Lujinxingia vulgaris: one gene and its partner. The protein of the gene in region 1 interacts with the protein of each later gene in a pairwise test. Links are inferred from orthologs where the notes say so. Each region holds a gene or a part of one and is shown on either strand. Other genes may lie near its edges.

What was found.
Region 2: the proteins of pheT (region 1) and secD interact in binary tests that used the Escherichia coli proteins (3 or more experiments, as listed by UniProt). The link is inferred for Lujinxingia vulgaris from one-to-one orthologs.

What each region holds. Positions count from the first base shown.
Region 1 is NZ_VOSM01000001.1:571,052-578,917, forward strand. The notes cover bases 1-3,132. They hold pheT (phenylalanine--tRNA ligase subunit beta), read left to right. Parts: upstream 1-392; coding sequence 393-2,873; downstream 2,874-3,132. Other genes in these bases: pheS (phenylalanine--tRNA ligase subunit alpha), read left to right, coding at 1-336; FRC98_RS02310 (integration host factor subunit alpha), read left to right, coding at 3,076-3,132. Outside these bases: more of FRC98_RS02310, read left to right, coding at 3,133-3,357; FRC98_RS21220 (MerR family transcriptional regulator), read left to right, coding at 3,408-4,163; RNA polymerase sigma factor RpoD, read left to right, coding at 4,603-6,165; FRC98_RS02325 (serine/threonine protein kinase), read left to right, coding at 6,259-7,383; FRC98_RS02330 (hypothetical protein), read left to right, coding at 7,681-7,866.
Region 2 is NZ_VOSM01000003.1:347,640-355,502, reverse strand. What follows is about bases 3,336-6,284. They hold secD (protein translocase subunit SecD), read right to left. Parts: upstream 5,743-6,284; coding sequence 3,928-5,742; downstream 3,336-3,927. Other genes in these bases: yajC (preprotein translocase subunit YajC), read right to left, coding at 5,894-6,247; secF (protein translocase subunit SecF), read right to left, coding at 3,336-3,836. Outside these bases: FRC98_RS08485 (hypothetical protein), read right to left, coding at 340-663; single-stranded-DNA-specific exonuclease RecJ, read right to left, coding at 682-2,436; more of secF, read right to left, coding at 2,646-3,335; tRNA guanosine(34) transglycosylase Tgt, read right to left, coding at 6,480-7,628; tRNA preQ1(34) S-adenosylmethionine ribosyltransferase-isomerase QueA, read right to left, coding at 7,665-7,863. UniProt on the Escherichia coli protein: Part of the Sec protein translocase complex. Interacts with the SecYEG preprotein conducting channel. SecDF uses the proton motive force (PMF) to complete protein translocation after the ATP-dependent function of SecA.

The DNA of each region.
Region 1 (7,866 bases):
CTGCAGCTCTTCGCCGAGCGTTGCTTCGGGGAGGGCACGCCGATTCGTCTGCGCCCGAGCTTCTTCCCCTTCACCGAGCCCAGCGCCGAGGTCGACGTCGGCTGCATCTTCTGTCGCAGCCAGGGCTGCCGGGTGTGCAGTCACACCGGCTGGCTGGAGATCCTGGGCTCGGGCATGGTCGACCCCAACGTGCTTGAAGCCTCGGGCATCGATCCGCAGCGCTACAGCGGGTTTGCTTTTGGGCTCGGTGTGGAGCGGGTGGCGATGCTCAAGCTGGGCGTCAACGACATCCGGCTCTTCTACGAGAACGATCTTCGCTTTCTGGAGCAGTTCTGAGCAGGGTGCCCTCGTTAAGCGCGCCAACAGACGACTTTTTGAACGACGAGTAGACGATGAAAGTGAGCTTGAACTGGCTCAACCAGTGGGTGGAAATCGAAGATCTGGATGCCGACGAGCTGGCCTCTCGCCTGACGCTGGCCGGCCTGGAGGTCGAAGAGGTCGAGCGCATCGGCGAAGGCCAGGAGAAGATCGTGGTCGGCCGCATCGACGCGATCGAGGAGCACCCCAAAGCCGACCGGCTGGTGGTGTGTAAGGTCGACGCCGGTGAGGGGGAGCTGCGCCAGATCGTATGCGGCGCCAAAAACATGAAGGCCGGCGACTTTGTACCGGTGGCGCTCCCCGGCGCCGAGCCGCCCGGCATCGACTTTGCCATCGGCGCGCGAAAGGTCATGGGCGTTGCCTCGGCCGGGATGTTGTGCAGCGAGGAGGAACTCGACCTCGCCACCGAGAGCGAAGGACTGATGCTCCTCGACCGCAGCCTGCCTGTGGGCAAGCCCATCTTTGAAGCGCTGGGTCTTAAAGACGTGGTGCTGCATATCGGGCTGACGCCCAACCGCCCCGACTGCCTCAGCCACCGCGGTGTGGCGCGTGAGGTCGCCGCGCTCTACGGGCGTACGCTGCGCGCGGAACGCCTGCAGACGAGCGCGCCGGCGTGGGAAGGCGCCGGCGAGTCGATCGAGGGGGCCGCCGCCCTGGAGGTTGTCGATGTGGAGGGATGCCCGCGCTACACCGCGGCGGTGCTTGAGGGCGTCAAAGTCGGCCCGAGCCCCCTGTGGCTTCGCCAGCGCCTGGCTGCGCTGGGGATGCGCAGCGTCAACAACATCGTCGATGTGACCAACTACGTGCTCATGGATTTGGGCCAGCCCCTGCACGCCTTTGACCTCGATAAGCTCGAAGGTCAGCAGGTCGTGGTGCGACGCGCCGCCGCCGGGGAGACGATCGAGGCCATCGATCACAAGACCTATAAGCTCGATGAGGCCGATCTTGTGATCGCCGATGTATCGCGCCCGGTGGCAATCGCCGGCGTGATGGGCGGGGCTGAGAGCGAAGTCACCGAGGCCACCACGCGCATCCTGCTGGAGTGCGCCTACTTCGATCCGCGCTCGGTGCGCGTGACCGCCAAGCGCCACGGGCTGCACTCGGAGTCGAGCCACCGCTATGAGCGCGGCATCGATCCGGGGGCGATCGTCGATAACCTGGGAGAGGCGGTTGCGCTTCTTCTTCAGGCGCAGTCGCACCTTGAGGGCGATGCACCGGTCGTGCGCAGCGGCATTCTGGATGAAGGTCCGGGGGTTGAGGCTACGCCGGCGATCTCCCTTGGAAAAGATCGCGCCAACCAGGTGTTGGGCACCGATATTGAGCCCGCCCAGGTGCTCGCCTACCTCAAGAGTGTGGGCGTAGAACGGGTAGAGGAAGATGACCAGGGCTGGCGCTTCCGCGTGCCGACCTACCGCCCGGACCTCGAGCGCGGGATCGATCTCGTAGAAGAGATCGCGCGTTTGCACGGCTTCGATAAGATCGAAGCGACACTTCCCCGCGCGCTGATGGGGCACGCCCACCAGCTGCAGAAGGACACCGAGCGCGGCACGATCGTCTCGCGCGCCGAGCGCCGTGCGCTGAACTGGGTGCGCGATCTTCTGCTCAGCCAGGGCCTGCGCGAAGCGGTGAACTACAGCTTTATGGGAGAGGGCGATCTTGATCGTCTGCGCTTTGATGAAGACGACTCCCGGCGCCTTGCACCCCGGGTGGCCAATCCGCTAGTGCAGGATCAGGCGTTGATGCGCACCACGCTCATCCCCAGCCTGCTTAACAACCTCAAGGTCAACCGGGCGCAGCGCCGCCAGGATGTGGGGCTCTTTGAGATCGGTCGTCGCTACTTCATGACCGAGGAGCGCCGCACCCTGGGCATTGCCCTGACCGGTCGCAAGCGCACCCACTGGAGCGGTGAGGTGAGCTGGGACTTCTTCGACCTTAAGGGCATGGTCGAGGCGCTGGGGCAGGCGTTTGACGCTGCTGACGCGCAGTGGAGCAAGCCTCAGGTCGATGAACCCTACCTCCACCCGGGGGTGCAGGCGGTGTGGACGGTGGGCAACCAGCCGGTCGCGTTTATCGGGCAGCTGCATCCGGCGGTCGCGTCAAAAGAGGGGAGCGATCAGCCGATCTTTGTGGCCGAGGTCGACCTGGAGGCGTTGATCGAGGAGGGCGCACCGGTGCGCAAGTTCAGCGCGTCGGCTCGCTTCCCGGCGGTGGTGCGTGACTTCGCGCTGGTGGTCGATAATGAGGTGGCCTACGCGAAACTTGAAGACGCGATCGCCTCGCTCTGCGGCAGTGACGCTGGCTTCGGCGAGCTCTTTGAGAGTGTCGCGCTCTTCGACATTTACACCGGCCAGCCGATCCCCGAGGGCAAGCGTAGCCTCGCCATTAAGGTGACCTACCGCGCGCCCGATCGCACGCTGACGGAGGCCGAGATCGAGGCCGCCGACAACGCGCTGCTCGCGGCGGTGGAGTCCCAGACCGGGGCTCGTCTGCGATAAGTCACAAAAATCGTGTTTCCTAAGACGGGGCCTTGTCTTAGACTGGGCCCCGTCTTGTGATTTTGATGTCCCGGGTGGGGATCTTCCGGGAAGTTTTCGCAGCCCTGATCTGAGGGTTGCGTGCTGCGGCCGCGCCGACTACAAACCGGCCCGCTGCCGGAGTGTCTTACGTATCGATGTGAGGAGCTGTAAGAAGATGACGATTACCAAAGCCGATATTGTCGACACCGTCTACGAGAAGGTCGGGATCACCAAACGCGAGGCGTCGGACTACGTCGACACCATCTTCGAGGTGATGAAAGAGACCCTTGAAGATGGCGAGGAGATCAAGGTCAGCGGATTTGGCAAGTTTGAGGTGCGAGAGAAGGGCGAGCGCGTGGGACGTAACCCGCGCACGGGAATTGAGATCGTGATCCCGGAGCGTCGCGTGTTGCGCTTTAAGGTCAGCCAGGTGCTCAAGGATTCGATCAACGGCAAGCGTTGATCGCCGGAGTGTTGTAACGAGCCTTGAGATTCGATTTCGCTGACTACCAGATGAGCACTGAGCCCATGACCCAGACCTCCGAGAAGACCTCGCCGGCGATGATTGAGCTGCCTGAGAAGACCTATTTTAAGATTGGCGAGGTCGCCAAGCTGCTTGACGTGGAGCCTTACGTGCTGCGCTACTGGGAGACGGAGTTCGACACTCTGGAGCCGGAGAAGACCAAGAGCGGTCAGCGGGTCTATCAGCGTCACGACATTGAGCATTTGCTGGAGATCAAAGAGCTTCTCTACGTGGAGATGTTCACGATCGCCGGGGCGCGGCGGCAGCTGGAGCGCGGGGCGTCGGTGCGTCTTTCGGGCTCGGCCAGCGGGCCTGCCGGCAGCGTGGTAAGCGCGGATGAGGAGCTTCTCGAGGAGTTGACTCAGGCGCGCCGCGAGCTCGCCGAGGCGCAGCATGCGCTGCAGGAGGCCCGGGAGTCGCAGGACTTTGAGCAGCAGCGTCTGCTCAAAGCGCATCGCGCGTTGGAGCAAGAGCGCGACGCGCTGGGCGAAGAGCTCGGTGAGGCTCGTGCGCAGCTTGCCGCAACCCCGGTCGGGGACGCTGAAGAGACGCTTCGCCTGGAGCAGGAGGTCGAGGCGCTGCGTGAGGAGCTCGCGCGGGAACGCCGTCGCCACGATGAAGTGGCTGAGGCCGGGCGGCGTATTGCCGAGGAGCGGGAGCAGCGCCGTCGCCGCGTGCTCTCGCAGATGCGACGCGAAGTCGATTCGCTCGCAGTGCTTGCGGACGTCAACCGTTCGCGGCGTTAATCGCCACCTTACGTCCAGGCCGGCTCCCTCCGTGGGGCCGGCGCGTTACCAGTCACATCTTGAGGGGGAAGAAGCGTCCCGGGCTACGCGTTGAGCCGGATGAGGCGCCTCGCTGCGCTCTGCCCCCGGTCTATGAAAAGTTTTCATAGCGGGGTCAACGATCCTCAGCGCTTCGGATGAAGTGGAGTAGCAAACCCCCGATAGGTGAAACGTTGCTCCGCATCGCGGATGCCTCATGTGTCATGGCCGCGGCGGGTAAGTCTTTGCCGTGGCTAGCGAAAGCGCCATCCAAAATCAACATCTGTTGTTGGTATAAGATGTGCATGAGTGTGGAGGGCCGGCTCGGTGTGGAGCGGGTACTCTTCTGAGTCTGTCGAACGCAAGGGCTGCTACCATGACCAATCTCGAACAGGCCTCCAATGCCAGGCGCGGGGACACGATGACCGAAACTGAGGACGACTTCATCGCCCAGCGGCGACAGAAGCGGACAGAACGCAAACGAACCCAGTCGGTCGAAGACTTCCGCGATCTCGATCCGGTGAAGATGTATCTGCGAGGCATCGGCCAGGTCAGCCTTCTGACCCGGGAGGGCGAAGTTGCCGTGGCCAAGGAGATTGAGGCCGGCCGCGAGATTGTCTTCGAGGTGCTGGTGAACACGCCGGCGGCCATCGAGATGATCCTGGCCGTGCCGGATCGTCTTCGCGCCGGGACGGCGAGGGCGCGCGAGGTTTTTGACGAGTACGAGCCCAGTGGCGAGGACAGCGACGCGCCGGTGGCCCCCGAGGTCTTTGAGCGCTTTGATAAGTTGCGGCGCACCTGGCGTGCGCTGGAGCGCAAAGATGCCGAGCTCGCCCGCGCCCGGGAGAAGGGAGAGGCCGAGGCGATCAAAAAGGCCGAGCAGGCCCGCAAGCGCGCGCACACCCGGATGGTGAAAGCGGTGGAGGGCTGTCTGCTCTCGCAGCGCTTTATCCACGAGATCGTCGATAACTTTAAAGGCGCCGTCGATAACATCGACCGCTGTGAGCGTCGCCTTCACCGCTACGCGCAGCGCGCCGGCGTGCGGCGCGAGAAGATGGACGCCTGGCGGGAGCTGTACCGTGCGGGTGAGCGTCCGAACTTTGAGAAAGAGCGCATTCACGCTTCCATCGCCGCCGAGATGGATCAGGCGCTGGAGCAGTCGGTGGCGATCATCGACAGCATCGAGCATGAGCTGGGCATGTCGCAGGATGTCTTGCGCCAGACCGTGCGAGACATCGAGCGTGGCGAGCGCCGCGCTGAGCGCGGCAAGAGCGAGATGATCCGCGCCAACCTGCGCCTGGTCGTCTCCATCGCCAAAAAGTACGTCAACCGCGGCATGCATTTCCTGGATCTTATACAGGAGGGCAACATCGGGCTGATGCGCGCGGTTGAGAAGTTCGAGTACCAGCGCGGTCACAAGTTCTCGACCTATGCCACCTGGTGGATTCGCCAGGCGATCACGCGCGCCATTGCCGACCAGGCGCGCACCATCCGCATCCCGGTGCACCTGATTGAGACGATCAACCGGATTCTGCGCACCTCCCGCCAGCTGGAGCAGGAGCTGGGGCGAGAGCCGGAGGCCGAGGAGATCGCCGAGAAGCTGGAGATGTCGGTTGAGGCGGTGCGCCGCGCGATGAAGATCTCACGTCATCCGGTGAGCCTGGAGACGCCGGTGGGCGACGATGAAGACAGCCAGCTGAGCGACTTCATCGAAGACATTAACTCGCCAAGCCCGATGGATGAGGCGGAGACGCGTAACCTGCGCGAGCAGACCCTGGAGCTTCTGGCGACGCTGACGCCGCGAGAGGAGAAGATCCTGCGTATGCGCTTCGGCATTGGCGAGAAGAGTGACCACACGCTCGAAGAGGTCGGCCAGGACTTCAACCTCACCCGCGAGCGTATCCGTCAGATCGAGGCCAAGGCGCTCGAGAAGCTGCGCGTGCCCAACCGCGCCGACTCGCTTAAGCCCTTCCACGAGAGCTGAGAGATTTTTTGACACCTCCCCACCCTCTGTAACACTTCGGGCAGGAGCTCCCATGGACGGGAGCGCCACCTGAAGTGCACCAGGGAGGGTGTCATGACCAGCCACATTCGCCGCGCGCCCGGCGCGCCGACCTCGCAGCCCCAGGCTACGCTAAGTTACGGCCAGCATTTCGGCCCCTACGTGATCACCGGTTTTGCCGGCAGCGGGGCGACCAGCTACGTCTACAAAGCCAGGCGACGCGACCGCTTTGAGCCGGTGGCTATCAAGGTGCTGCACCCTCATCTGGTCGCCGACGCGACCAAGCGCCTGAAGTTCTATCAGGAAGCGCGCATCATGATGCGCATGCAGCACCCCAACGTGGCGCGTTTTCACGAGATTATTGAAGACGGCGATACGCTGGCTTTCGTGATGGAGTACATCGACGGTCACACCCTGGAGCACTGGCGCGCGCTGCACAGCGAGCAGCTCGATGAGGCGACGCTCGGGTGTGTCTTTGTCGATGTGTTGCGTGGGCTGACCGCCGCGCATCGCCAGGGGGTGGTGCACCGCGATATGAAGCCGGCCAATGTGATGATCGCGCAGATTGAGGGGCGCTACACCGCCAAGATCATCGATTTTGGGGTGGCGCGTTTCATCGAAGATCCGCTCAGCGAGAGCGAGCGCACCAAGATCGTCGGCACCGCCGCCTACATCTCGCCGGAAGAAGTCGTGAACCCGGAAGACGTCTGCCTGGCCAGCGATATCTACAGCCTGGGGGTGATGCTCTATGAGGCGGCCTGTGGCCGGCGTCCCTTTGAGGGGATGGAGGTTCGCGAGCTGATGGAGGCCCACGCGCGTCGCGCGCCGGACCGTCCGCGTCAGCTCAACCCGGGGCTCTCCGGTGGGTTTGAGGCGGTGATTTTGCGCACGCTGGAGAAGCGCCCGGACTCGCGCTTTGGCTCGGCCGCCGAGATGATCGGCGCCATTGAGATGGCTCTGCAGGGGGCCTATGAGCTTGAGCAGGCACCGATGCCCGGCAGCGGGGAGGGGGAGGAGCCGACCGCGGAGTGGACGCGGGTGGCGACCGAAGTTGCGCAGCAGAGCCGACGACGCAGCGTGGGGGCCTGGCTGCGACGCTGCGTGGAGGCGGCCGTCTCGCATCTGAGCTCGGAGCCCTCCCACGACGATCCGGTGCATTTTGCGCGCCGACCGGCAGACGCGGTGATGCCCTTTCGCTGAGCGTGTATGACACGCTGCGACACGTTCTTGACACAGAAGGTCAGATTCGTAAGGTACGCTGGTACGTTTCTGGCGAGCTATAGGATCGGAGCAGGTTGCGCTGCCCGCCAACAACACCCTGGTTGTTGCATGTGTTTCCGCTGATCCCGGCTTTGGCTAAGAATCACGTGTTGGCCTTGTCCTCCTTGGTGGAGGGCTCAGCCGTAGTGTCCGGGCAAGGACGAGTCGCACCCTGAAAGCGCTTGTTTATGACGCGGGCACGCAACGCAACCCGTTTGGTTTGAGGAGAGAGTAGTGATGATGAGCAAGAAGAAGAGCATGTTGCGCAATGGCATCCTGGCCGGTCTGGCCACGATGTTCATGGCGTTTGGTGTGGGCTGTGGCGAAGACGAGCAGGACAGCCAGTGCACTGAAGATCAGGCCTACCTTGTGATCGGGTCGAACCCGGCACAGTGCTACGACACGTGCGAAGTTGTTGCAGGT
Region 2 (7,863 bases), on another replicon or contig:
CCGCCGATCCCCGGGTCGCCCGGGAAGGAGGAGGGAGCTGATGAGAGGGCGCGCGCCCCTGCCCGGAGCGATGCACGATGCCTTTCCGCGCCTTAAAATCGCGCCGGAAGCGATGGCATGTCGCAAAATACCACACCAGGGGTGGGGTCGAGGCGATGGCATGTTGCAAAATACCACGCCAGGGGTGGGGTCGAGGCGATGCCATGTTGCAAAATACCACGCCAGGGGTGGGGTCGAGGCGATGCCATGTTGCAAAATACCACACCAGGGGTGGCGGGCAGGGCATCGGCTGTGCCAATCTGTCGCGCTTTAGAAGAATTGAGGGGATGCCCGATGCCTTCAGGTCCCCTCGGGGCGCACCGGAGCGCCGGCGGCATCGTCAGGCGCTGCCGTATCGCCCATCTCAGCGTCGGTCTCGGGGCGTTTCTCAGTGTCGACCGTCGGCGTCTCCGCGCCGCTGCGTTCGCCCGCTGGCGAGGTGGCCGGGGCGGCCACCTGCACGTCTTCGGAGGTCAGCGACTCCACAAAGGCGGTGGTCCCCACACCGATCACGTCTCTGAAGGAGAGCAGGGCGACGAGCATCAGCGTGAGTACGGCGATCTGAATCGCGGCCGCGCGCATATTCAGCGCGCGCCGGCGGATGGGGCGTCGGTAGCGTGGCATAGGGGACCGGGGGTTGATTCAGGGCGTGAGCACGCGGTCGGGGCAGCGCTCATCGGCGCGGCGCAGACCGCGGATATGCATCTCCAGGCGAGTGCGCCCGCGGAAGGTCGCGAAGCGGGGAACGAAGGCGACGGCGACGGGCACGTTGAGCAGCGCCGCCTCCTCTGCCATAGAGAACCCGATGCCGTCGATGGCATTTCCGCCGCCCCGAAACTTCGCCTTGAGATGGTTGTTGCCGACCACCCGCACATGCGAGGCCTGGCTCTGGCGGCAGAGCAGCACCGGCTCCCGGTTTCCCGTCCCGAAGGGGCCCAGCCGCCTCAGATCTCGCCCGAAACGCTCATCGAGCTCCCCCAGGCAGACCTCGCAGTCGATGTCCAGGCGGCGCTGCGGCAGCACTCGCCCCTCCAGCCCCCGGCAGAGGCCCTCGTCGAGGCGCTCGCGCAGGGCTTCGACGTTTTTCTCCAGCAGCGAGAGGCCGGCCGCGGCGGTGTGCCCGCCAAAGGTCTCGAGCAGGTCTTCGGAGAAGCGCAGCACCTCGATGACGTTGATGCCGTCGATGCTGCGCACGCTCCCTTTGCCCACACCTTCCTCGTCGATGCCCACCATGGCCACCGGCCGGTGAAAACGCTCCACCAGGCGGCTGGCGACAATGCCCAGCACCCCGCGGTGCCAGCCCCGTCCGGCCACAACGAGCATCTGGCGGCCCAGCGCCACCTCGCGCTCGGCCTCGGGAATCGCAAGCTCCAGAAGCTCCCGCTCCAGGCCCTGGCGGGCCTTGTTCTGGCTCTCAAGCTCGCGGGCCAGGGCGATGGCGCGGGCGTAGCTCTCGGTGGTCAGAAGCTCCACGCAGATCGAGGCGTCGCCCATGCGACCGGCAGCGTTAAGACGCGGGGCCAGCCGAAAGCTGATCGTCTGCGGAGAGATCGGCCCCTGGTCGACGCGGGCGCGCTCCATCAAGGCCGAGATCCCGGCGCGTCGTCGCCCGCCCAGCACGTCGAGGCCGTGGCGCACAAAGATGCGGTTGAGATCCACCAGCGGCACCACGTCGGCCACCGTGCCCAGCGCCACGAGATCCAGGTACTCGCGCACGTCCGGCTCCGGGATGTGACGAAATACCCCGTGGTCGCGAAGGGTCGAGCGCAGCGCCACCACAAGGCAGAAGGTCACCCCCACCGCAGCGAGCTGTTTGAAGGCGAAGCCGCAGCCGGGCTGCAGGGGGTTCAGAATCGCGTTGGCCGGCGGAAGCACCGGCGGCACGGTGTGGTGATCGACCACCACCACGCGCAAGCCCAGCTCCCGGGCCAGCCGAATCTCCTCGACGTTGGAGACGCCGCAGTCGGTCGTGATGATCAGCGAGATACCCGCCTCGGCAAAGCGGCGCACGCTGCGCGCGTTGAGCCCGTAGCCGTCCTGATCGCGCTGGGGGATGGTGTACTCGACCTGGGCGCCGAGCTGGCGCAGAAACTGGTAGAGCAGGGCGACGCTGCAGACCCCGTCGACGTCGTAGTCGCCGTGGATCATGATGCGTTCACCCCGATCGATGGCGGTGAGCACCTCGACGACGGCCTCTTCCATGCCCTTCATGCCAAAAGGGTCGGCCATCTGTTTGAGCGAGGGGTTCAAGAAGCGCGCGGCCTGGTCGACGTCGCCAATGCCGCGCTGCAAGAGAATGCGTGCGGTCAGCGGGTGCACGCCAAGCTCTCCGGCCAGCGTCTCGGCGCTGACGTCTTGAGCTCGGGTTACAACCCATTCGGGGGAGGTCTGTTCCATGGTCGTTGGGCCTGCGTCTGGCGCAATACAAGGGCGCGCGGGGTCGTTCGTCAAAAGGGCGCGCCGGGCGACGGTGAGCCTAACAAAGTTTCCCCCCAACGTCATTCACCGCGCAGAGGAGAGGGGGCGGCCTACTGCTCAAAAAAAGAGCCCCGCGGCGGGCGCCGCGGGGCTCTTAAGCGTCTTGCGTCAACGCGTCAGGGCTGCGTTCACACGCTGGCACCCTGGTCGGCGTCGGCCTTATCGAGCAGCGCCTGAGCCTTGCGACGCTCCTTGAGGTAGCCGTCCATGCGCACCATCAAAGGCGCGGCGATGAAGATCGAGGAGTAGGTACCGACGACGATGCCGATGATCAGCGCGACGGCGAAATCCTGAATCAGGCCGGTGCCGATAATCGCGATCATGGTGACCGCCAGCAGCGTGGTCAGCGAGGTGATCAGGGTACGGCTGAGCGTCTCATTCATCGCGTCGTTGACGACCTCGATCAGGGGCTTGGTGCCGGCGCTGTCGAGGTCTTCGCGGATGCGGTCAAAGAGCACGATGGTGTCGTTGAGCGAATAACCGATGATGGTGAGTACGGCGGCGATGATCGGCAGGCTGATCTCGATCTGCAGCAAAACGAACATGCCCAGGGCAATCGTCACGTCGTGCGCCAGCGCGCCGACCGCGCCCGGGGAGTAGCGGATGTCAAAGCGGAACCAGATGTAGACGAGGATCGCCAGCAGGGCGACGATGATCGAGACCAGACCGCTGTTACGCAGCTGCTCACCGGCGCGCGGGCCGACCGTCTCCAGGCGCTCCAGGCCGCCGGCTTCGGTGAATTTTTCGCCGAACGCCGCCGCGAACCCTTCGCGAATAATGTTCTGAAGGTCCTGGAAGCGCACCGTGTAGAAGGCCTCTTCGGCCTGACCGGCAGTCTGCACCGTCACCTGCGAGAGGCCGGTGGCCAGGATGGCCTCCTCGATCTGCGCGGTGTCTTTCTGGGCGCTGAAGCGAAGGTCCATGCGGTCGGGCTGCTCATCGTTCCAGAGCGCGGCGTCGAGGTCGCCCAGCGCTTCCATCGCGTTGCGGATCTCTTCGACCTTGACCTCATCGACCACCGAGACTTCCTGGGTCTGGATCATAAAGCGACCCTCGCTCTCGGCACCGTAACGCTGCACCGAGGCGTCAGTCAGCCCGATGCTGGCGGCGGCGTCACGCACCTCATCGTCGGTGACGCTGGGGTCGACCTTGATGATCAGCTCGGTGCCGCCGCGAAAGTCGATGCCCCATTTGGGGCCGACGGTGACCAGCAGCACCAGGCTCGCGATCATGAGAATGATCGACACGATCCCGGTGATTTTGCGCTTCCCGATGATGTCGTTCTGCGCATCGTAGGGGTAAATTTGCAACATCTTCATGAGTATCTCACTGCTATTCGAGGGCGCCGCCGGCGAGTCGTGATGACCGGCCGGCGACGCGTTCGCGCGTTCGGGTAATTAGGGGTCTCGCTCAGATGCTCAGCGTGTCTTTCTTGCTATGCGCCATCCAGTCGTCAAAGAGGATGCGCGTCACGTAGACGGCGGTGAAGAGCGTCGAGACGATCCCGATGAGCAGGGTGATAGCAAAACCGCGAATCGGGCCGGTGCCGTACTGCAACAGAACCAGCGCGGCGATACCGGTGGTGATGTTGGCATCGAGAACCGCCGAGAAGGCCAGATCAAAGCCCTCCTTGACCGCCACCCGAATGGGTTTCTTACGCACCACCAGCTCCTCGCGAATACGCTCGTAGATGATGACGTTGGCGTCGACGGCCATACCGACGGTCAGAATGATGCCGGCGATGCCCGGAAGGGTCAGCGTGGCGCCGATGGCGGCCAGGCCGGCCATGATCAGCACCAGGTTGAGCGTCAGCGCGATCGTCGAGATGAAGCCGCTGCGGCGGTAGTAGATGAGCATAAAGAGGATGACCAGGATGCTGCCCACCATCAAAGCGCGCATCGAGGAGTCAATCGAGTCCTGACCGAGGGTCGGGCCGACGATCGTCTCAAACTGGCGCTCGATCGGCGCGGGGAGCGCACCGTGGCGAAGCGCGATGACGAGATCCTGCGCCTCCTGCTGAATCTCGGAGTAGGACTGCATCGAGCCGAGCGTGATCTGGGCGCGACCGCCGAGGATCGGCTCGTTGATCACCGGAGCGCTGTTGACCTCGTCGTCCATCATGATGGCGAAACGCTGGCCGGTGTACTCGGTGGTGGTGTTCCCGAAGAGCTCGGCGCCCTTGGCGTCGAAGTTCAGCGAGACGTAGGGGCGGTTGAACTGCTGGTCGACCGCCACGCGGGCATCCTGGATGTAGTCGCCGGTCAGCTCCGCCTCGCGGTAGACCAGGTAGGTCTTCCAGTAGGACTGCTGCTCATCGATGACGCCGTTCTCGCGGTCGATGTAGACCGGGTGGAACTGGTAGCCGATGGCGCGGTCGTCGGGAGCGCGGCCGGCGAAGAACTCCTTGAGCGCGTCCTTGCTCTGGTGAGTCACCGAGAAGTAGCCGCCGTCGATGCTGCGAAGCGCAAAGCCCGCGGGGAGCTGGCCGCGGAACTGGCCGAAGTACTGGTTGGTGCCATCGTCGTCGACCATCTGGAAGCGAAGCTGCGCGGTCTGACCGATGAGCTCCTTGGCGCGCTCGATGTTCTCTTCCTGGATGCCCGGGAGCTGAATGACGATGTCGCTCATGCCCTGGCGGGTGATGGAAGGCTCGGCCACACCCAGCGCGTCAATACGCGAGCGGATGGTCTCGATGGCCTGGGTCACCGCGAAATCTTTGGTCTCGTCGATGTAGTTCGGGTCCATCTCCAGGCGCATCGTGTTGCTGCCCGTGTCGGTCAGCAGCATGCTGGGGAAGAAGCCCATGAACTCTTCGGTGAAGAGATCCTTGTCGGCCGACTCTCCCAGCGTGACATCGATGTAGGTCTCACCCGGGGGGTGATTGGCCTCCACCTCAATGCCTTCCTTCTCCTGAGCCAGACGCTCTTCGAGGTCGGAGGCCATACGCGTGAGGCGGTCCTGGACGGCGCGGTCGACATAGACGTGGTACTGCAGAAGCAGCCCGCCCTGGAGGTCGAGGCCCAGCGTCAGGGGCTGGATGCCCTCCCAGGTCACCTGGCCGGTAGCTTCATTGGTCTCCAGGAACATCGAGGCGACGCCATCGGTGCTTCCCGGGGCGCCGTCGAGTTTGCCATCGGACCAGTCGATGATCGTGGGGGTCAGCACGTAGAGCGCGACCAGAAAGGCCACGACAACAACTCCCCAGCGGTACAGTGAGCTCTTCATAAAACCGAAACTCCGTTCGAGCGCGCGGCCAGCGCCGGGCCATCCTGGCCCGGGCGGCAAAGCGCGCTCTGTCGTCAATTCGCGAGCCGGACCCCGCATCGTAGAGGGCCCGGACACATTCTTGGGGCAGGCGTCAGGCGACGCCGCCAAATCAGTCGTCTTTCTTCTTCTGTTCGGGCTCGGGGTCGCCAACGGTCACGGCGCTACCCGGGATCGGGTGCAACTTATTGCGGTCGAAGCGAACCTTGGTGCCCCGGGTCAGCTCCACATGGGCGATGGCGCCGTCGATGCTCACCACCTTGCCGTAGAGCCCGCCGGCGGAGATGACCTCATCGCCGGCCTTCAACCCCGAGACAAAATCGCGGTGGGCTTTGGCCTCTTTGGCCTGGGGGCGGAGCACGATGAACCAGAAAATCAGCACCATCAGGCCGATAAAGACCAGGTTCATCATCGGGTTCGGCGCACCGGCCGCCTGTGCGAGTATCACGAGTTGGGGGCTTTGCATGATTGGCGAGGTCTCCAGACCGCAGAGAGAGATGAAAGGTTCGAGCCAGATTCGCTGGCGAGGCCATAGCCCGGCGCAGCGAGGGTTTTATTTCCCGGCAGCAGCAAAAGGGCATTTTCTCCGGCTCGCAAGGACGCTGTGAATTAGCAGCCTTCCGGGGGCGGGTCAAGCGCGCGCCGGCGCAGGCTCTGGCGCGGCGTCGGGTGCGCAGGCCGGGGCGTTTACGCCGCCTTCAGCGCGAGCCTCCCTCGGCCTGCAGTTCATGGAAGCGCTTGCGGAAGGCCTCAAAACGACCCTCGACGATCGCCTCGCGGGCCTGCCCGACCAGCGTCAAAAAGTAGCGCAGATTGTGCAGGGTGCAGAGCTGCGGCCCGAGCATCTCTCCGCTCTTGAGGAGGTGACGCAGGTAGGCGCGCGTGAAGTTTCGGCAGGTGTAGCAGTCGCAATCTGGGTCCAGCGGGCGCAGATCTTCTTTATGTACCGCGTTTCGCACCACGACGACCCCGCGGCTGGTGAAGCACTGGCCGTTGCGGGCGTTGCGGGTGGGGATCACACAGTCGAACATATCGATGCCGCGCGCGATGCACTCCACCAGGTCTTCGGGCTTTCCGACGCCCATCAGATATTTAGGCTTCTCATCGGGCATCATCGGCGTGGTGAACTCGACGGTGTCGTACATCGCCTGGGTTTCCTCACCCACGCTCAGGCCTCCGATGGCCATGCCCTCAAAGGGAAGGGGCCCGAGCTCTTCGAGGTGCTCGCGCCGTAGCTTCTCGCTGGTGCCTCCCTGGCCGATACCAAAGAGCGCGCAGTCGGTTCGCGTGCGCGCCTCCAGGCAGCGCTTCTCCCAGCGGGTGGTGCGCGCCATCGACTCGCGCATGTAGTGCTCATCGGCGCCGGCAGGCGGACACTCGTCAAAAGCCATCATGATATCGCTCCCCAGGGTCTCCTGGATCTCGATGACCTTCTCCGGCGTAAAGAGGTGGTAGGACCCGGAGATATGATCCTGAAACTCCACGCCTTCCTCGCGGATCTTGCGCAGATCTTTAAGGCTGAAGACCTGGTAGCCCCCCGAGTCGGTAAGGATCGGCCGGTCCCAGCCCATCATCTTATGGAGCCCCCCGTGGGCGCGCACCACGTCGAGGCCCGGCCGAAGGTAGAGGTGGTAGGTGTTGCCCAGAATGATCTGAGCCTCCACCTGGCTGGCGAGCTCATCGGGGCGCATCGCTTTGACCGTGCCCACGGTGCCCACCGGCATAAAAATCGGCGTCTGGACCGTGCCGTGGGTCAGCTGCAACTCGCCGGCGCGTGCCGCGCCGTCTCGCGCCACCTCCCTGAATGAAAAAGTCTCGCAACGTACACTGTTGGCGATCGACGTCATAAATGGGGTCCTTTCAGCCCGAGCGGGCAGGGGGGATCAGAGCAGCAGAGAGCTGTCGCCGTAGCTGTAGAATCGATATCCGCCGGCGACCGCCTCGTTGTAGATGCGTCGCACCGCCGGATAGCCGACAAAGGCCGTCACCAGCGCGAGCAGCGTAGAGCGGGGGAGATGGAAGTTGGTGATCAGACCATCGCAGAGCCGCAACGAGTCGCCCGGGCGCAAAAAGATATCGGTC